Regions from separate parts of the Paenibacillus sp. FW126-R14 genome, predicted to be linked through region 1. Evidence: predicted binding sites of a transcription regulator. Region 1 holds the regulator's gene; each other region holds the start of a gene.
What was found. The regulator NrdR, encoded in region 1, represses ribonucleotide reductase genes. The targets are predictions, from matches to a motif close to AACACNATATATNGTGTT.
Positions count from the first base shown of each region.

Region 1 (7,011 bases):
CTTTTGAGAAAGATAAAGAGAAGCTCAACCTGTACACGGCCCTCTTGTACAACCAAGCACTCTTAATCGAGGGCCTGCCGCTTCAAGATCCGGTAGAATTCACCAACGACATCTGCAAAATTATGGTGTAATCCATTTACCACTAAGTAATAGAGCACTGCCGCCGCTTCGTAGGCTGCAGTGCTTCTTTGTTTACTAAGACTTTATGTAGGATCGTCCATTCCGCTTACTGCCTGCGCCGATCTATCCTCACTCCGCTTGCTTACTTCCATGTTCGAATACACATAAGCCAATAAACGATCTTGATCAATGCCTAATGAACTGGCTACTTTCATAATATCTAGTTCATATAAAGAGCCTGGGATTAGATTGGACTTGACGGACATATGCTTCAACCATCCTTCGAATAGATGTAATAAATGGAACAATTTCGTTAAAATGTGATATAGTTTTCTTACAAGCATTAATCGGTACGACAAAGGCAAAACCATTGAAAAGTGGTGACGCAAAGCTATAGGGACTAACTTGGCATCGCATTTCACGATCCAAAATGTCAGCCAGCTGCCAAAACAGCCTCCGTCCGATTAATGTAGAACACACTAGGAGGATCAAAATAATGGGAAAAATTGTGTTGGATGGCAGTATGAGCTTGGATGTGGAACACTTAATTGCTAATCTTCATCTTCCGGAAAGCGATATTTTGAATATGTTTGCCTTTAAATTCAATAACAACCTGTTATCACCCGAAGAATCGATTAAGTTTATTCATTTTCTAAGGAGTGAACTGGACAAACGTATTCAATAACAGAATTATGCACGAACGGATCCAAAAATGCAGTCGGTTATTGTCTATAAAATTTATTTTTTTTATTTGGGGATGATTCATCCAAGCACGTCCATAGATTTTACATAAAATAATTAAAAGTACTAGATTTCATACGAGAGTAGGAAGAATGGAAAGGAGAATGGCTATGAGTTCAAGCTTGATTACTTTGCATTTGACCGCAACCAGCACAGTATCGGGCACGATTACGACAACGACCACCTCGACCATTACGCCGCTGGTCAAGCGCTTCACAGCAACCGTCGTCATAGGCAACATTCTTTCTGGCGTAACCACTATTCCATCTTCCAGCTTCAAGGATGACACTAGTACGAATTTGCCCGCGAACAGCCTCACCGTTCCGGGCAGCAATGGCTATTACAATGTGTTTGTGAATGGGATTCTCATCGCCGGGGGCTTGACGACTTTGACAACGGCCAGTCTGGCGATCAACAATGCCCTGACGATCGGCGTCACGGTTGTCCTGGAAACTCTCTCCTTTACAGCCACGTCGGTCTCATCTTCAACGACAAACAATCTCGTCGTGACTACCGTCATTACTACGGTATAACAAAAAAAAGCCGGTCCAGATCCCGTTTGCATAAACGAATCTCGACCGGCTTTATTTATTTGTCCCGGAGAAGACCGGGGTCATGCTTTCCCAATATTTGCGTCAGCTCTTTCAGGAACATGTTGATGTCCTTAAATTGACGGTAAACGGAGGCGAAGCGAATGTACGCCACTTCATCGACCGGATACAGTTGTTCCATGACGAGTTCGCCAATGCCTAAACTGTCAACTTCCGCATGAGCGGTCGTGCGGAGCTGCATTTCAACTTCGGATACCAGCATCTCCAGCCTTTCCATGGAGACGGGGCGCTTCTCACAGGCACGAATCAAGCCTCTTAATATTTTCTCACGGCTAAATTCTTCCCTGCTGCCATCCTTTTTAATCACAATAAGCGGTGTTTCTTCCACCATCTCAAAGGTTGTAAACCTTCGCGCACATTTCTCGCATTCCCGGCGGCGGCGGATCGATTTGTTTTCATTAGCTGAACGTGAGTCAAGCACTTTCGTACCGGAATAATCACAGAACGGACACTTCATTCGCTATCTCTCCTTTCTCTTCGTGTAGTGGATTACCATATGTTACATGTCATGAACTAAGGAGAAGTGCGCACAATACTAGTACCAACCGACAAGGAGGTGAACAGACATGAGCGCAGGAAACAGCAACACGCTAGTTGTTCCTCAAGCTAACGCAGCGTTGGATCAGTTGAAATACGAAGTAGCTCAAGAACTTGGTATCTCTATCCCACAAGATGGATACTATGGTAATATGGCTACTCGTGACACTGGTGCCATCGGTGGTCACATTACTCGTCGCCTGGTGCAAATCGCAGAACAATCTTTGGCTGGTCAATTCAAGTAATCTTGGATAGAGTGTGCCGCTGAATCTGCAAAACGGGAAGTATTGGACTCTACGCCCCTCAAAGGAGCTAGTCCAATGCTTCTTTGTTTTCCCAGCGCTCCGTCTCCGTATACAGCTTTTTGTACTTCTCGTAATAGTAGATGACCCTCTGGACGTAATGCCGCGTTTCGCCGAACGGGATTTGGTCGATCCGCTCAACCGTGCCGTCCCAAACTTCCGCTTGCTTCCATTTATTCACATTCCCTTGTCCTGCATTATAAGCCGCAATCGCATAAATCAAATTTCCGTTATAATGCTTTTCGAGCCAGCTTAAATACCAAGAGCCGAGATTAATGTTCACATCTACTTTTAATAAATCTTCCGGTGAATGAGGTTCTAAATTCGTGGACTCCGCAATCCAATTCGCCGTATCCGGCATCAATTGCATAAGTCCCAGCGCACCTTTTCTCGATTCCAAATGATGTTTATAATTCGTTTCCACCCGAATGATGGCGGCAATGAGAAAAGGGTCTATATTGTGTTTCGCCGCACTTTGCCTAATTTCCTGCTCATAATAGATGGGATACAGCTTTCTTCCGATAAAATTGCTATTCATAAAGAGGACCATAACGAAGCAAACGAGCAAAAGGGCAAAGACTCGTTTTTTGCGTAAAAACTTCATGAAAGCCCCTTCCCTAGCCAAAACCGTTCAACCTCAGCATAGGTATCTTCCCAAGCACCGCTGTTGTCGATCACGATATCCGCTAGTTTGCGTTTTTCTTCTATCGACATCTGTGCGTCTATTCGGTTGTTCGCCGCGCTTTCCGTTAAGCCGTCCCGCAGCATCAAGCGCTCCAGCTGGACGTGCCGGGGCACATACACGACCATAATCTCTTCGAACATAAAGGATAAATTTGATTCTATCAATAAAGGAATATCGACGACAACCAACTTGTCCGGAAATTGTTTTTCATATGATTCCATCTGCTCTCTGATCATCTGGCGGATAGGCGGGTGCAGCAACTGCTCGAGCTGCTTGCGCGCTTCCGTATCCCCAAACACAATCTCACCCAGCTTTTTACGATTCAGGGAGCCGTCCTCCTGCAGAACAGCTTGTCCAAAATGCGCAGCAACCTGTTCGAGAACAGGGCTGCCGGGCAGGACAACATCGCGGGCAATTTGATCCGCATCAACTAATAGAGCGCCGCGGCTGACCAGCATAGCGCTAACCGTGCTTTTGCCGCATGCGATTCCTCCTGTTAACCCGATATTCATAGGCAAATCTCTCCTAAACGTATTCCTTTTCCACTATAGCATTTTCAATAAACCCATAAGCATAAGTACACATCCAGGAAGTATAGACAGCTTCTTCATCCAACTCATTTCCGCATAACGAAATCCGATACGCAAGCCCAGCGCAATAAATGAACCGCTTGAAAGGGAAATTACAGCTGCTGTCAACAAAGGAACAAAACCGATTAATGCGGCCCCAATTCCTGCGCCAAAGGCGTCCAAAGAGAGCGCTAGGCCCAGCAAAGTGGCCTCAGAAGCCGAAATATTGCCCGATTTATCGACATCGGCAATGGACGGAGTTCGCAAAATTTGAATAACCAAACCAAACCGCTTGAGCTCAATATTTAAAATTTCCTTGGTCCTCTGCAGTGTATCCAGCGTAGCGGATTCATGGCCGGCCGGGGAGGTCGTGGAGATAGAGACTTGATCTTCGGAGGATTTCTCCGACTCCTGGGATTCCTGTGATTTCTGTCTTTGCTGTGCCAACGCCCAGATCCCGATCCCGATCAAAATAAGAGCTCCAATGCGTTGAGCCACCATCGGGCTCATAAAAGAAGACATCAGCACGCCGATTTGCATGGAACTATAAATAATGATACCAGACCATAGAGATATAATACCAATAGAGAGAAACGGAATTCGTATTTTACGCAACCCGTACATGACACCAACCCCGAAACCATCCAATGAAACTGCGAAAGCCAGAATGAACAAAGAAATCACCGGAAGCATAATACCCCTCCTAAGAGTTATACCTGAATAACCAGCTGGCCAGCTGGTTATCTGGGCTAAGTACTCCTTATCATATGGGAAGGGCAGGCTTCACGTGCCTATTTCTCAGACTTCTTTCGGATTCTCTTCCGCTTCAAGGGTTGACAGGTCGGACAGATGTGCGTTCCACGCCCGCCGACAACGGTTTTGTATATTTCGCTGCCGCAAGTTTTGCAAGATTGCGACTGCCGTCCGTAGACGTTCAGCTGCTGCTGAAACATGCCGATTTCGCCTTGACCGTTGACGTACGATTTGATCGAAGAGCCTCCAGCCTCAACGGATTCGCTAAGCGTGCGGATGATCGCCTCATGCAGCAGGAGAAGCTCCTTCTTGCTAAGCGAGGAGGCCTCTCGTTCCGGATGAATACCGGCTAAGAAAAGAGACTCGTCTACATAAATATTACCGATACCGACAATATATTCTTGATTCAGCAGAAGCGGCTTAATCTTCGTTTTCTTGCTTGCAATCCGATCGCGGAAAGCTTCGAAAGTGAAGCCTTCGTCAAGCGGCTCTATGCCCAGCTTATGCAGCGGAGGCTGCGTAAGCTCTTCCCCTCTGGGGAACAGATGCATGGTTCCAAATTGTCTCACATCTTTGTACCGCAGCTCGCTGCCGTCGGTAAACCGAAACAGCACGTGCGTGTGGGATTCAAGCGGATCTTCACTGCTGTACAGACCATACCGGCCCTCCATCCGCAGATGAGAGACCATCACATAATCCGTCAAAACAAACCGCAAAAACTTGCCTCTGCGCTCGATGGTTTCAATCTGCTGCCCTTGCAGCAGGACCTCGAACATCTGAATATCGTCCGGCTTCTGGATAATGCGCGGCAATCTGACCTGAACACGCTCGATCGTTTTACCGGTAATTAAGTAGTTAAGTGTGCGTTTGACCGTCTCGACTTCGGGTAATTCAGGCACGGATGTTCACCTCTTTTTGTAATTGACTGGCTTTACTTGGCGTCATACCAAGTAAGGCCGAAATCTAAGTCTGCGCTCAGCGGCACGTCCAGCTTCAAGGCGCCTGCCATGACTTCCGGCACAAGGCTGCGCATCGTCTCGAGCTCCTCTTCCGGGACCTCGAAGACCAGCTCATCGTGTACTTGAAGCAGCATGCGGCTCTTCAAGCCTTCTTGCTTCAACCGGGCAGCCATCTGTACCATGGCCAGCTTAATAATGTCGGCCGCCGTTCCTTGAATCGGCGTGTTCATCGCGGTACGCTCCGCAAAGGAGCGCAGATTGAAATTCGAATGCGTGATCTCCGGCAAATACCGGCGGCGCTGCAGCAGCGTCGTCACATAGCCTTTCTCACGCGCCTCTTTCACGATATCATCCATATATTTGCGTACGCCCTGGAAGACAGCGAAATACTGTTCGATGAACTGTGCTGCCTCCCTGCGGGTAATGTCCAAGTTCTGGGACAAGCCATAATCGCTGATGCCGTAAACAATGCCGAAGTTGACGGCTTTCGCTTGGCGCCGCATATTCGCGTCGACGGCGCTCTCCTCCACACCGAAGACGTCCATCGCCGTCTTCGTGTGGATGTCCATATTCTGAAGGAACGCCTCCTTCAGCTTCTCGTCCTGCGAGATGTGCGCCAGCACGCGCAGCTCGATCTGCGAGTAATCCGCAGCGAGAATGTACCATCCGGGCTCGGATGGCACGAACACTTTGCGGATCTTGCGGCCCTCCTCCAGACGAATCGGAATGTTCTGGAGGTTCGGGAACTGGCTGCTGAGCCGTCCTGTGGCGGCAATGGTTTGCCGGTAATAGGTATGCACCTTACCGGTCTCCGGCCGCACCTCTTTCAGCAGCCCTTCCACATACGTCGATTGCAGCTTCGCAAGCTGACGGTAGTGCAGGATCTGCCCGACGACTTCGTTGTAGGGCGCCAGCCGCTCCAGCACCTCGGCATCCGTCGAGTAGCCGGTTTTGGTCTTCTTCCAAGCCGGCAGCCCCAGCTTCTCGAACAAGATCTCGCCAAGCTGCTTCGGCGAGTTAATATTAAACTCCACGCCGGCAAGCGTATAGATGCTGGTCATGATCGTCTCCAGCTGCTTGGCCAGATCGACGCCGAGCGCCTTAAGACCTTCGGCATCCACCGCGATGCCGCGCAGCTCCATCTCCGCCAGCACGCCGGCCAGCGGCTGCTCCAGCTCATAGAAGAGGCGATGCATCTCGCCCTTCTCCAGCTCCTCCGCCAGCACCGGCACGAGGCGTGCGGTCGCCATCGCTTTGCGGCCCAAGTGGTCGCTAAGCGCAGGAAGCTCCGGCAGGCGGAATTTCGCGCCTTTGCCGAACACCTCTTCGTCGGCCTTGAGGCCCGGCAAGCTGTACTTCGCAGACAGCCCGCTCAAGGTAAGGTTCGACTCCGTCGGGTCCAGCAGGTAAGCGGCCAGCAGTGCGTCGAAATCCACGCCTTTAAGCGCAATGCCCTGCCAAGCCAGCGCCAAAATAGAGCGGTGCAGGTCAAACAGCTGCTTCTTCTTCGTATCGTCCCCCAGCCACGCGCGCAGCGGCTCGCCCGCTTCCCCGACTAGCAGCTGGATAGGCACATAATAAGAGGTATTCGTCTCCCCCTCCTGAGTAAACCAGACAACGCCGACGTTAACCGCTTGATGCGGATTTTCGCCGACTGCTTCCACGTGAATCGCTGCGCTGTCGCTTAATTTGCCAATCAGCTCGCTAACATTGGCTTCTGTCACAACAACCGCT
Region 1 covers NZ_JBYTBS010000045.1:12,601-19,611, forward strand. Annotated here, with positions in the region: gene htpG (molecular chaperone HtpG) at 1-131, shown strand, start outside; gene AC3WRW_RS23920 (hypothetical protein) at 204-386, opposite strand; cyclic di-GMP riboswitch class I at 471-569, shown strand; gene AC3WRW_RS23925 (hypothetical protein) at 617-805, shown strand; gene AC3WRW_RS23930 (DUF4183 domain-containing protein) at 972-1,394, shown strand; gene nrdR (transcriptional regulator NrdR) at 1,450-1,929, opposite strand; gene AC3WRW_RS23940 (alpha/beta-type small acid-soluble spore protein) at 2,039-2,254, shown strand; gene AC3WRW_RS23945 (lytic transglycosylase domain-containing protein) at 2,322-2,915, opposite strand; gene coaE (dephospho-CoA kinase) at 2,912-3,508, opposite strand; gene AC3WRW_RS23955 (MntP/YtaF family protein) at 3,542-4,258, opposite strand; gene mutM (DNA-formamidopyrimidine glycosylase) at 4,357-5,217, opposite strand; gene polA (DNA polymerase I) at 5,250-7,011, opposite strand, start outside.

Region 2 (7,011 bases), on a different contig from region 1:
TCGAAGACGAACTTATAGGTCATCGTTTCGGCGGGAGCGCCGGTCCGTTCCACGAAACTCCAGTAATACGGCCGGCCTGTCATTTCCCGGTCCGCTTCCGGAGACAGTTTGGCTGTGACATAGGCTGGGGATTTCTCAAGAATCGTACAATTGTAGGCTTCCAGAAAGCGCATGACGAACGTGTGAATATTGCGTTTATTCATGGTCTTACCTCACCGTTTTGTACGCTGCCTACGGCATCAAGGATGTGTTGGAACTCAGCGCCATACACCGGATTGTGTTCAATCTCTTCTTTGATTTCGGCGAATGAATGGCCCAGCTCATCAATTTTTCTGCGGATGTCTTCCTGCGACCCCGATTCCATCACCATACGGAATAACGAGGTTTCGAGGGAGCCTTTTTTCTCGATCTTCTCCAGAATCGTGTCGAGCTGCCCGATCACCATTTCGAACATATTGATTTTCTCATGCAGCAAAGCGAGGATGTGCTCTTCGATCGTATTCCTCGTCGATAAATTATAAATGTTGACATCATGCGTTTGGCCAAGACGATGGACGCGGCCGATTCTTTGTTCCACACGCATTGGGTTCCACGGCAAATCGAAGTTAATCATGTTATGGCAAAACTGCAGATTTATCCCTTCACCGCCGGCTTCGGTTGCAACAAGCACTTGTACGCGGTTGCGGAACAGATCCATCATCCAATCCTTTTTGCCCCGGTTCATGCCGCCGCGATAAGGGACTGCCGTAATTTTATGCTCTTTCAAATAATTGAGCAGATACTCCTGGGAAGCGCGATACTCCGTGAAAATAATCACTTTATCATTAATGTCCCGGACAAGCTTCATCGTCGCTTCCGCTTTGCTGTTCGCTTTAATGCTGCGGATAAGCTCGACCAGCTCCCATATTTTGGCGCGAGCCGGCGAATCCTCGGCAGTTTTCTTGAACAAATTCACGAGTGTGATGAAGACCGCATCCCGGGAAGAGCAAACCTCCCGTTGAAGCGTAATGAGCGAAAGCATGCTGCTAAGGTCTCCGGCGCTTTCCTCATACCGCGTGCGAACGAACCTCGTGACTCCGTCATAGAGCGCTTGTTCCTCCGGGGAGAGCGTGAGCGGGATGTTTTTGACCATCCGTTTAGTGTAATGAACGCCGCCGTCGCCCCGCCGGTTACGGATCATCACCTTGGAAAGCTCTTGCTGAAGCTGGATCTCGTTTTTGGGAATTCTTTTGCCGACAACGAAATTGGACTTGAAGGAGCTTTGGCCTCCGAGCTGACCGGGCTTGAGCAATGTGATGAGATTATAGAGCTCTTTCAAATCGTTTTGGACCGGCGTGGCGGTGAGCAGCAGGCAATACTTTTTGCGCAGCTCGTTCACGAAGGTGTAGTTGGTCGTTTTTTTATTTTTGAGCTTGTGGGCTTCGTCCACGATGAGCATGTCGTATTCCAAACCCATCACGATTTCCCGGTGCGGGTCGCGTTTTGCAGTATCCATGGAGGCGACGATGATATCGCTTTGCTGCCACATGTACGCTTTCTTATGGGCGACGGCTGGTATGCCGAATTTGGTATTTAATTCACGGACCCATTGCAGCACAAGAGATGCCGGCACCAGAATAAGCGTTTTGCGGACCAAACCGCGGACCATGTATTCTTTTAGAATCAACCCAGCCTCAATCGTTTTCCCGAGTCCAACTTCATCGGCCAGAATCGCCCGACCGCGCATCTCATTGAGCACTCGCTTTGCCGTATCAATTTGATGAGCCATAGGCTCCAACTGCCCTAAATGAACGAGAGATTGCATTTCGTCGAACGTAGAAATAAGCCCCGATTCTTCCGATTCGTAGGCCAATTGGTACAGCGTCCAATCGTCCCATGGCCCTCCTCCGCGCACGCGATGATCCAGCTCAGTCAACCAGTCCCTTTCAAAGTGCATATCCAATCGATGATGAATGGGGCGAATGTTCTCTTGCTGTTCATTTTGACGCATGGATGTGCCCTCCTAAGAGTTTTCGTAAGAAAACGCCGAATACGTGTTAGTATGTCCATAAGAGGCGCTTTCATAACTTTTCCATCGTTAAAACAGCTAAGGAGATCGCGCGGGAGTCTGGAGGCCGGATAGGAATTCTAAGAGGAGAAGGTTTTGTGGTAAGATAGAGGCTGTCTGTACAAAGCAATGTTGGAAAGAAAGGGTGACGGGTTTAACATGACTGCCTGGCGATTTATACATACGGGAGATCGTTCTCCTGCTGAAAATATGGCTTTAGATGAAGCGATTCTGACTGCGCACAGCGAGGGAATCGTACCTCCAACGGTGCGTTTCTACGGATGGAATCCGGCAACGCTGTCGATAGGCTATTTCCAAAAAGCATCGGAAGTCGATCAGGAAGCCGTAGCGAAAGAGGGGATTGGCTTTGTACGCCGTCCAACAGGGGGAAGAGCGGTACTGCACGATAAAGAGCTGACATACAGCATTATCGTAGCCGAGGACTATCCGGGCATTCCCCGAAATGTCACCGACGCCTACCGCGTCCTGAGCGAGGGGCTGCTTCAAGGTTTTCGCGCGCTAGGACTTAACGCCGAGATGGTGCAGCTTGCAAGCGATGAGGAGAAGGAGAAATACGCGTCAGCCGGATCCGCAGCATGCTTCGACTCTCCTTCATGGTACGAGCTGGTCGTAGAGGGCCGCAAAGTTGCCGGAAGTGCGCAAGTTCGGCAAAAGAACGTCGTGCTGCAGCACGGCTCGATCCTTCTGGATATGGATACGGACCAGTTGTTCCGGATGCTGCGTTTCTCGAACGAGAAGGTTGCGGAGCGGATGAAGTCGAGCTTCCTGAAGAAAGCTGTAGCGATTAACGAGCTGCTCCGGGCGCAGGGCAAAGAGGCGGTTACGCTCGGGCAAGTTGAAGAAGCGTTCCGTCGTGAAATTGGACTCGGTTTAGGCGTGGAGCTGGTTGAGGCGCCTTTGACACCGTTTGAGGTGGAGTTGACTGGTCGTCTGGTGAAGGAGAAATATGGTACGGATGAGTGGAATTTGCGGCGGTAATTGGGAGTGCAGCTAGAATAAAGAGTGGACACATCATTGACGGAATTGGATAATGAATATATCAGGAGGTGTTCCCGTGGATGAACAACGGAAACGTTATAATGAAGAATTCAAGAAACAAACTGTAAAGTACCTTCAGGAGCAGACGAAAACGGTAGAGGATATCGCCCTAGAACTGGATATACCAGCGGAAACATTACATTCCTGGAAGGCGAAGTATTGTGAATTCCCAAATGAGCCCCTTGCAAATAGCGATCGTATTCGAGAGCTCGAGCAAAAGATTAAAGAAAAAGAACGTGAGCTTCTTGAAAACGAGCGCCGCATTGCGGATGTGAAAGTCGAGATGGCCATCATAAAAAAGGCAGGGCACATCTTCAGCAAGCCAAGGAACTGAGGTTTCAGTTCATTGAAGAACATCGCTCCGAGTTTCCTGTGGAGAAGATGTGCTATGTTTTCGGCGTTTCTAGGAGCGGATATTACAAATGGAAAAACCACAAACCTAGCCAACAAAAGTTGAATAAGCAAAGCATGATGGAACGAATCCTCTATCACTTTAACGATAGTGAGAAGCGCTACGGTGCTCCTAGAATTGCGGTATTATTGCAACAAGAAGGTCATGATGTGGTGGAACGAACCGTGGGAAAATACATGAAGGAACTTGGCTTGCGTTCCAGTGTTTCCGGTAACTTTAAGGTTCAGAATACCGATTCCAAAACTCAAAAATAATGGTCCAAGGTTCCCGCTATTTCACCTGAGACAAGACACGTTAATAAATGAAAAGCAGTCCCAGGAGTATTTTCTACTTCTGGGACTGTTTCCTGTTACGCTGTTACGCAAACGTGCGAACGAACTCCTCTTGCAGTTTGCGTGTATGAGTTCCCGGTATGCCCGTTCCGATCGGGTTGCCGTCTACTTCCAGAATGGGCGTGATTTCTACTGTCGTTCCTGTAATAAAGGCTTCGTCAGCGTTCGCGAGCTGAGCTGTCGTAAAGGCTTCCTCTTTAACCGGCATGCCCAAAGCGCGGGCGAGCCGCAAAACGACAGCTCTGGTGATGCCGTGCAAAATCAAATGATTGGCCGGATGCGTATAAAGCACGCCATCCTTTACGATCATGAGGTTTGATGCGCTGCATTCCGTCACGGTACCTTCGCGATGCAGTACAACCTCCTGCACGCCGTGATCGAGCGCTGCTTGCTTCGCCATGACATTGGGCAGCAAATTGAGCGTCTTGAGATCGCATCTTAACCAACGGATATCTGCGAACGTAATGGCTTTGATACCGTTATGTATCGTTGCGGCGGGTCTCGGCACTTCGGTGCAGTAGGCAAGCATGACCGGTTCCGCTTGAGAAGGGAACGGATGCGCGCGCGGAGCTTCGCCCCGGGTAATTTGCATATACACCGTGCCGTCAATGAGCTTATTTTTTGCTACCAGATCCGTAAGAATTTGCCCTATTTGTGGGATCGTAAAAGGGAGCGTGAGCCGCACATCGTTTGCGGTCCTTTGAAGCCGCTGCAAGTGCGCTTCCTGTTCATACAGCTGCCCTTGATATACCCGGAATACTTCGTAGATGCCGTCTCCGAAATAATAGCCGCGATCATCCGGCGAAAGATGAATCTCGCTTTTGGGAATGAATTCATTTTTATAAAAGTACATGGTTCTAACATCTCCTTAGTCGCTTTCTTGAACAGGTCAATTATCAAATAAAAAATTTCCGAACAAATGTTCTAAAAAAGAAGCTTTTGTGGTATCCTAAATATAGGTTAGCAGAGGAAGCCGCTATCGTCAAAAGGAGCGGAGAGCCTGCCCGTTTTTGATGAAATAACTAGAAATTCAGAGCAAATTTCAGCTTAAGGGATCATAGCTTGTCTTATTAATTGAAATTAGTCCTTTAGCCATTCGAAGACCAATATCTTGTGTTGTATAATGGATTTCTCACACCATATATTGTAATTTTCATTTTAGTTGCAGCTGGATCTGTAGCTTATTGGGAGGGCATTTATCGATGGGGATTTCGCAATCAGGCAAGAAGCTGGAAGGGTTAAGCGAGAAAATATTTTTGGATCGCTATGCACTCAAGAATGCAGATACGAGCTTTGCTAAGGTAGGGGACACTGTGCTCGTTTTGACGAAGGACGACCCCAAATTCCCAGCCAAAGAGGTAGGCGAAATTATTAGCCGTGAAGGCGACATCGTTCAAGTAAGAACTCGCAGCGGTGAGACCGTTAAGTCTCCGGTTGAGAAGCTTACCCTAAACATTGAGAAGACACCTGAAGAGATGTGGGACCGCTTGGCCGGCGCCATGGCTTCGGTGGAAGCGACATCAGAGAAACGCAACGAATGGACAGATAAATTCAGATATATTTTAGATGATTGGAAACTAGTCCCAGGCGGGCGGATTGCCGCAGGGGCGGATGCGAGCGACGAACTGACGCTTTTCAACTGTTACGTCATTCCTTCTCCGCACGATAGTCGCGGCGGTATTATGAGCACCTTAACGGAAATGACGGAAATCATGTCTCGCGGCGGCGGAGTCGGCATTAATCTATCCTCCCTTCGCCCACGCCGTTCCGTTGTTAAGGGAGTAAACGGTTCATCCAGCGGAGCTGTATCATGGGGCGGCTTGTTCAGCTATACGACCGGCCTGATCGAGCAGGGCGGAAGCCGTAGAGGCGCGCTTATGCTGATGATTAATGACTGGCATCCTGATCTGGAAGATTTTATAACCGTGAAGTCGACCATGGGACAAATTACAAATGCCAATCTATCCGTTTGCGTAAGCAATGGATTTATGAAGGCTGTCAAGGAAGACCTGGAATGGGAACTCGTCTTCCCGGATACGACCGATCCTGACTATAACGATAGATGGGACGGCAATTTGGACGCCTGGAAAAAGCTTGGCAAAACCGTCAAGCCTTATCGCACAGTAAGGGCACGGGACGTGTGGCATACCATTATCGAATCGGCCTGGAAATCGGCTGAGCCTGGTGTCGTATTCATGGAATACTACAACCAAATGTCGAACAGCTGGTACTTCAATCCGATTATTTGTACCAATCCGTGCGGGGAGCAGGGGCTTCCGGCTTGGGGAGTCTGCAACTTATCGGCGATTAATTTATCGAAGTTTTATGATGCGGAGAAGCATGATGTGGATTGGGCGGATTTGGCCACCGTTGTGCGCTACTCGACTCGTTTTCTCGATAATGTCATCGATAAGACGCCGTATCATTTTGAAGAAAATCGTGAGAATCAACAGAAAGAGCGCCGTGTAGGCTTGGGCTCTATGGGCTTAGCGGAGCTCATGATTAAATTGAAAATCCGTTATGGAAGTCCGGAATCTTTGGAGTTTTTGGACAAAATCTACGGCTTTATGGCAAGAGAAGCTTACTTGGCATCGGCAGAGATTGCAGCTGAAAAAGGTTCTTTCCAAGCGTTCATCGCCGATAAGTTCCTGGAGAGCGGCTTTATGAAAAATATGACCAAGGTATTTCCTGAAGTTGGCGAGGCCATTAGGAAGAACGGCATGCGCAACGTAACCGTCATTACGCAAGCTCCAACCGGAAGCACAGGGACGATGGTCGGCACCTCGACCGGAATTGAGCCGTACTTCGCGTTCGAATATTTCCGTCAGAGCCGTCTGGGCTTTGACAAGCAGTATGTACCGATCGCCCAGGAATGGAAAGATGCGAATCCGAATCAGGAACTGCCGGACTATTTTGTAACTTCCATGACGTTGACGGCGGAAGATCATATCCGTGCGCAAGCGGCGATTCAAACTTGGGTCGATAGTTCCATCTCCAAAACGGCGAACTGTCCGTCCGATTTTACCGTAGAAGAGACCAAACGGTTGTATGAGCTGGCATTTGAACTTGGCTGCAAAGGCGTCACGATTTATCGGGATGGCAGCCGCGATGTGCAGGTGCTGAGCACAAGTACGGACAAGAAAGAGGAAGCCAAAGTAGAG
Region 2 covers NZ_JBYTBS010000005.1:228,542-235,552, forward strand. Annotated here, with positions in the region: gene AC3WRW_RS05700 (YqhG family protein) at 1-203, opposite strand, end outside; gene AC3WRW_RS05705 (DEAD/DEAH box helicase) at 200-1,990, opposite strand; gene AC3WRW_RS05710 (lipoate--protein ligase family protein) at 2,207-3,046, shown strand; gene AC3WRW_RS05715 (transposase) at 3,123-3,440, shown strand; gene AC3WRW_RS05720 (IS3 family transposase) at 3,575-3,772, shown strand; gene dat (D-amino-acid transaminase) at 3,876-4,703, opposite strand; gene AC3WRW_RS05730 (adenosylcobalamin-dependent ribonucleoside-diphosphate reductase) at 5,053-7,011, shown strand, end outside.
Region 2: the regulator NrdR is predicted to act here: its motif matches at 4,984-5,001, upstream of AC3WRW_RS05730 (adenosylcobalamin-dependent ribonucleoside-diphosphate reductase).

Region 3 (7,011 bases), on a different contig from region 1:
AACTTAGAAACCAGAATAACCTCGTACCGATTATTATGTTGACCGCCATGCAGGACCTTACGGATAAAATTGCCGGGTTGGATAACGGAGCCGACGATTACATGACCAAGCCGTTTTCGCCGCAGGAGCTCATTTCCCGTATCCACGCCATTCACCGGCGTATTCAAACCTTGCCGTCCGCAACGGAAAACGCGCCGATTACAATCGGTCAAATCTCGGTGAAAGCCGATCAACGGGAAGTAACGATGAACGGCGCGCCGATCGAGCTTACGCCCAAAGAATTTGAACTACTGCTCTTCTTATGCAAGCACCGCGGCAAAGTTCTTAGCAGACAACAGCTGCTTCACGGCGTCTGGGATTATCATTTCCTCGGCGATACCCGGATTGTCGATGTGCATATCTCCCATCTGCGGGACAAAATCGAGCAAAATGCCCGGAACCCGGAATATATCATGACCATTCGCAACGTCGGTTATAAGTTGACTGAGCCTGTGGTAAAAGAATCGTTAGCTTAGGTACCTGCGAGCAATTAGCGAGAACCGTAAAAAACTACCTTGACACCGCATTGCGACGGCCTCAAGGTAGTTTTTTTGTCTAACATCTAGAAAACAAAATCATCATCGGTCAACGCTTCAACATGAATCGTACGTACATACCCGTTCCCTTTTTTAGAGAAAAAGTCATGCTGCTTCGTCTTCGTGCTGAGTCCGTTCAGAACAATCGGATTAATGTCCTCTTCCTCGAAAATCGGCTCTACGCCCAGGTTCATGAACGCTTTGTTGGCGTTGTAACGCAGGAAAGCTTTCACGTCTTCCGCCAGCCCCAGAGGCCCGTAAAGACTCTCCGTATAGCCCTCCTCATTGGCATGAAGCTCCTTAAGCAATGCGCTGAGTGTCTCATACGCTTCATCCTGCTCTTCAGGACTTAGCTCGGCGTATACCTCTTGAGCAAGCACGCCTACGTACAGACCGTGAATACTCTCATCGCGCAAAATCAAATCGATGATTTCGCCGCTGCTCGTCATTTTACCCTGTCCGGCCAAGTAAAGCGGGTAATAGAAGCCGCTGTAGAACAAGTAGCTCTCCAGCAAAACCGACGCGGCCATCGCTAAATACAGCTCTTTGGTCGTTGTAATATTCTCATAATAATGGGAAATCTTAGACGCTTTGAACTGCAGATAAGGATTGTGCTCTACCCATGCGAACAGCTCATTGATCTCTTCCGTCGTGGACAGTGTCGTGAAAATGGAACTGTACGACTTCGCATGAATTTGCTCCATCATGCCCATGAAGCTGAGCACCGCTTTGCGCTGAAGCCCGTCAACATGCTCAAGTATCTTAGGCATGCCTACGCCGCCTTGCATCGTATCGAGCAGCGTCAGGCCGCCAAGCACCTTCATGTACAGCTCGCGCTCAGCCGGACTCAACGTGATCCAGGACATTTTATCGTCAGACAACGGGATTTCCTCGTCGGTCCAGAACTGCATAATGTTCTGATTCCAGAAAGTTATCGTGAAATCATCGTCCGGCCGGTTCCAGTTCACGGCTTTTTTGACGGTTGGATGATTAACGGTAGTTGCAGTACTCATCTATATACAATCCCCTTCCCAATTACACCGAGCAGCTTACGCATTCCTCAACAGAAAGCTGGTTTGTTCGCGTGTAGTAGAGCGATTTAAGTCCTTTGTGTGCCGCATACAAATAGAGTCTGGCCAACTGTCTCGTAGAGACATCGCTATTTACGTGCAAAATCGTCGAGATGCCTTGATCCACATGCGCTTGAATTTCAGCGATGAGATCGAGAATTTTGAATTGGTCCATTTGATACGCGGATTTATAGTAGAAATAATTGTCGCGAGCCATGAAAGGCATCGGATAGTAAGTCGTTGAGTTCGCGTAAGTACGCGTCTCGATAGGCTCTACAATCGGCATAACGCTCGAGGTGGAGTTTTGAATATACGAGATGCTTTGTGTCGGAGCGACCGCCAAACGGTAAGCATGATACAGACCGTGCTTCTGCACTTCTTCTTTCAGCTTGCTCCAATCGCTCGGAGACGGAATCTCCATCCCCTCAAACAAACCCTTCACCTTGTCGGTCAGCGGACGGTAATCCGTTTCCGTATAACGGTTAAAATAAGCGCCACTTGCATATTCGGACAACTCGAAGCCTTCGAAAACCTGCCCTTTCGCTTTGGCGATTGCCATACTTTGCTCAATGGAATAGTAGTTCATCGCCATGAAGAACGTACGGACAAAATCTTTCGCTTCATCGCTCTCATAGCTAATTTTATTTTTGGATAAATAGCCGTGCAGGTTCATAACCCCTAATCCGACGGAATGCAGCTCACGATTCGCTTTGGCCACACCAGGCGCATTGCTGATCGTCGTCATATCGCTGACCGCTGTCAAAGCTGTCATGCCTTCGTGAACGGTCTCCCGCAGCTTCTTGCGATCCATCACATTGGCAATGTTCATGGAAGCCAGGTTACAGCTGATATCGCGTAAAATCAGATCGTCTTGGCCATAATCATTGATTTCCGAAGTCTCTTGCAGCTGGAAAATTTCCGTGCAGAGATTGGACATTTTAATCGTACCGATCCCCTTCAGGGCATGATCCTTGTTCGCATTCGAGCGGTTCATGATATAAGGATATCCGGATTCCAATTGCGTAGTAGCGATTTTGACCAGCATGTCACGGGCGCTCATCACGACTTTTTTCTTTACTTTCGGGTTAGCCAGCAGCTCGTCATACATCTCATCAATATTGAGATCATCCAAATGCTTGCCGTAAGCTTGCAAAACCGTATATGGCGCAAAAACGTGAAGTGGCTTGTTCTCCTCCGCCAATTTGTAAAACTTATTCGGTACAATCAAACCGATGGAAAGAGTTTTCAAACGGGATTTCTCATCCGCGTTAATTTTCTTGCTGTCCAGGAACTCCATGAGATCCCAGCCGAAAATGTTGTAATAAGCCGCTCCGGAGCCTTTGCGCTGCCCCATTTGATCCGCATAGGAGAATGCATCCTCCATAAGCTTAAGCACAGGCATGATGCCTTTGGCTGCGCGTTCCACACCTTTGATGGATTCCCCGCGTCCGCGAAGCTTCGACAAGTTCACGGCTACGCCGCCACCAATTTTGGACAGCTGCATGCAGGTCGCCAGCACATAGTTGATGGAGTTGAGGGAATCGTCCATTTCCAGCAGGAAGCAGGATACCATTTCGCCACGGCGGCTTTTCCCAGCGTTAAGGAAAGTCGGCGTTGCCGGCTGCAAGCGCTGCTCCATCATCGATACAGCAAGCGTGCGGGCCGTTTCTACGTTACCGCGCCCCAAGTAAAGCGCTACAATCGCAACGCGATCCGGGAAATGCTCCAGATACAAGGACTTATCGTCACTGCGCAAAGCATAGTCTGTATAAAATTTCGAAGCTGCCATGTAAGAGGCGAACTCGAATTGATGATCGTGTGCCACTTGATAAACTTCGTTGACTTCATCTATGGTGTAATGTTCATAAACGTTCTCATAGTAGTTGTTATCGATCATATAACGAACTTTCGAAGAGGTATCGGGGAAAGTGAGGCTTTTGCTCTGTACGTCCGCCATAAAAACTTCAACGGCTTCCTTATCCTTCTCCAGTTGAAAAAAACCGTCCGCTCCGCGTTGCATCAATAAATTATTCAGCTCAATGTGCCGCAATTGCATGTACCCCCTGAACAAATCGTTCTACATCATTTTTGGTGCCGGATAACTCAAATTTCGTTAACACAGGCACATCGTACAGTTGTGAGATCGTGTCTGCGCTCTTGGCAAACCCGTCTCCCCAGTTGCGGTTCCCGCTCGCTGCCACTCCAATAAGCTTGGAGGCATTACTTTCCAGGAAGGAAGCAACCTTCTCAGGAACTTGACCAAAACCGGTTGTGTAGGTAACAAGCACGAAAGGCTCGTCCACTTTCATCGCTTCCTCGATTTGAATCGCCGGCATTTTGAGCTTGGCAATAAATCGGCGAACATTTCCCGTTTTCGAATCATAAGCAATTAGCATGGCTCCGTCTCCTAACATTTCTATCGTTCATTAAGCTGTTCTCGTTCTTGTGCTTCTCTTAAACCGAACAAACCATATGTAGTGTGTAATATAAATCTTACCGTCTATCCATATGTAGTAAATCCACCGTTCCATCGACAAAATAAACGGATCTTTATAAGCGGGAAAACAGTTGAAATCAGGGTTTTTCGCCGCATTTCGCGGTAATTTCAGGGCGAATCCAGATTCTGTGCAATTCGCTTTTTCCCACGACATCTAGTTGATAGATTCAAATTTATATCAATATATTGTGTTTGTCAACGTGTCTTATGACACATTTCTGGGCCCAAAATAGCCAAACCCAGACAGGACGCGCCTCGCGAGGATTTGAAAAAAAATTTTCATTTTTGCCTTCAAATTTTCACATTTGTCGAAAGGATCAAAGCCAGTAATTTCCACAGCCGCACTACTAGATTTAGAGTCTCCCTCCATGCAAAAAAGCCTCCCAAACCGTCTCAGAAGCCCTCTTAAGACATTGTAAACGAACAACCGACCATTCTAGCCCGCAACAAAAAAAAGCTACTCACGCGCACACGAGGGTGCCATGAATAGCTCATGATCAGGTATTCGATTCGATGTTAACCGTTGCGTTTGTGGAAATCAATCATGAAATCGGCAAGCGCTTTGCAGGACGCGTAAGGAACCGCATTGTAAGTAGATGCTCTCAAGCCGCCTACGCTGCGATGACCTTTCAACCCGACAAATCCGTTCGCTTCGGTTTCCTTGATGAACTTCTTCTCCAGCTCTTCATCCTGCAAACGGAAAGTAATATTCATCGCAGAACGGCTGCCTTTATCAACAGGACCGCGGTAAAAACCTCCGCTTCCATCAATTGCGCTGTAGATCAAGCCGGATTTCTCCAGATTGTTTTTCTCGATAACAGCTAGTCCGCCTTGCTCCTGAATCCATTTCAGCACAAGGTTCACCATATAGATGGAGTACACTGGCGGCGTATTGTACAAGGAATTGTTTTTGCCGTGGATTTCATAACGAAGCATCGTCGGAATTGTTTTCGGCAAATCCTGCAGAAGGTCTTCTTTGACAATGACAACCGTCACACCGGAAGGACCGAGATTTTTTTGCGCGCCGGCATAAATCATGTCGAACTTTGAAACGTCAACAGGACGGCTCAAAATGTCGCTGGACATATCCCCAATGAGCGGCACATTGCCTGTATCCGGGTAGCTTTGGAATTGAGCGCCTTCGATTGTCTCGTTGGACGTCAAGTGCAGGTAAGCGGAATCCGGGTGAATGTTAATCTCGCTGAGATCCGGAATTTTCATGAATTTATTTTCTTTGGAGGAGGCTGCAATCGCCACTTCCCCGAACAGACTGGCTTCCTGTACCGCTTTCTCCGCCCAAGCGCCTGTCAGCACATAGCTGCCCACTTTGCCCGGCTTTAAGAAATTCAGAGGAATCATCGCGAATTGGGTGCTTGCTCCGCCTTGCAGGAACTGGACTTGATAGCCATCCGGAATCCCGAAAATTTGTTTCAATAATTGCTGTGTTTCATTATGTACTTGCTCGTATTCTGCGCTGCGATGCGAAATTTCCATGATCGACATGCCGATGCCTTTAAATTCGACAAGTTCCTCTTGCGCTTTCTGCAAAACTTCGAGCGGTAATGCCGCAGGCCCTGCGTTAAAGTTATAGGCCCGATTTCCCATGAATGACCACACCTTTGCTTTTGTATTATGGCTATGATAGCAATATTCTCCCCATGCATCAAGTAAAACCTTCGTTGGAAATGCTAGTTGAGGCAGGATACTTTCATCCTTACACCGGTCAAAAAAAACCATAAAGGAGTCCTCATTTCCATGCATCCTTCCGACCATTCGACAAAAACGCTTTCATCACCACCGGTCAATTATCGGCTGTTTGTCGGCATCGGGCTCCCGCCGGAGGCCAGGCGGGCGCTCGCCTTGTGGACGGGCAGCCTTCGCGAGGCGCTGCCCTTTCAGAAGTGGACGCATCCGCAGGACGTCCACGTTACGTTAAGCTTCCTCGGCGACACGTCCGCCGAGACAGCGGATGCGCTGGCGGGCGAGCTTCGCCAGCTTGCCGCAGCGGCGCTGCCGCTGACCCTGCACGCCGAAGGGCTCGGCGTGTTCGGACCTCCGGCGGCGCCGTCGGTGCTGTGGGCGGGCGCCTGCGGCGACCTGAACGCACTGGCTGCGCTGCAGCGCGAGGTCGCGGGCGCCTGCGCCCGCCATGGCTTTCCGGCCGAGGCTCGCCCCTATCGGCCGCATCTCACGCTGGCCCGCCGATACCGCGCTGCGGCGGGTCCGTTCTCGTGCGCCGCCTTGGCGGCAGGCGCGCCAACAGGCGGCCAGCCCGCGTGGCGGGTAGAGGACATTGTCCTCTACCGGAGCCACTTGGGCCGGTCGCCGGCGTATGAGCCGATCGGTGTTTTTACGTTCGGCTCCAGCTAATCCAAGAGCACCTGAGAAGCCGGGCCGCTCGCAAGCTCGAACATGCTCTGCACTTGTTCCGCCGTGTTCCGCTCGATCGAAAGAGGCGGCAGCTCGTCTGCACCGAAGAAGCCGACCTCCGTCGTTTCCAAGCCGGCTTCCAGCGCCTCCCCGCCCGTCAGCTCGCACAAGATGAATATCTTGTATGTATGGTTGGGGGAAGGCGGATGAGCGTGGCGCTTTTTATCCAGAACCGCCAGCAAACGAACCGGCTTGACGTCGTATCCGGCTTCCTCGCGGGTCTCTTTCACGGCGACTTCGGTCGGTGTAAGGCCGATGTCCGCCCAGCCCCCCGGCAGTGCCCAGGCGCCGTCGATTCTTTCCTTTACAAGCAGCAGTTTGTTCTCCTGCAGGACAACGGCCCGAACATCAACCTTCGGCGTCTGGTATCCCTTGTCGCTGGCGAATAATTCCGTCACTTTGTCAATCGGTGTGTCTGTGAAGTAGCTCATCATCTCCA
Region 3 covers NZ_JBYTBS010000011.1:76,815-83,825, reverse strand. Annotated here, with positions in the region: gene AC3WRW_RS10530 (response regulator) at 1-515, shown strand, start outside; gene nrdF (class 1b ribonucleoside-diphosphate reductase subunit beta) at 602-1,588, opposite strand; gene nrdE (class 1b ribonucleoside-diphosphate reductase subunit alpha) at 1,611-3,695, opposite strand; gene nrdI (class Ib ribonucleoside-diphosphate reductase assembly flavoprotein NrdI) at 3,682-4,041, opposite strand; gene serC (3-phosphoserine/phosphohydroxythreonine transaminase) at 4,659-5,747, opposite strand; gene thpR (RNA 2',3'-cyclic phosphodiesterase) at 5,898-6,512, shown strand; gene AC3WRW_RS10500 (NUDIX hydrolase) at 6,509-7,011, opposite strand, start outside.
Region 3: the regulator NrdR is predicted to act here: its motif matches at 4,318-4,335, upstream of nrdI (class Ib ribonucleoside-diphosphate reductase assembly flavoprotein NrdI).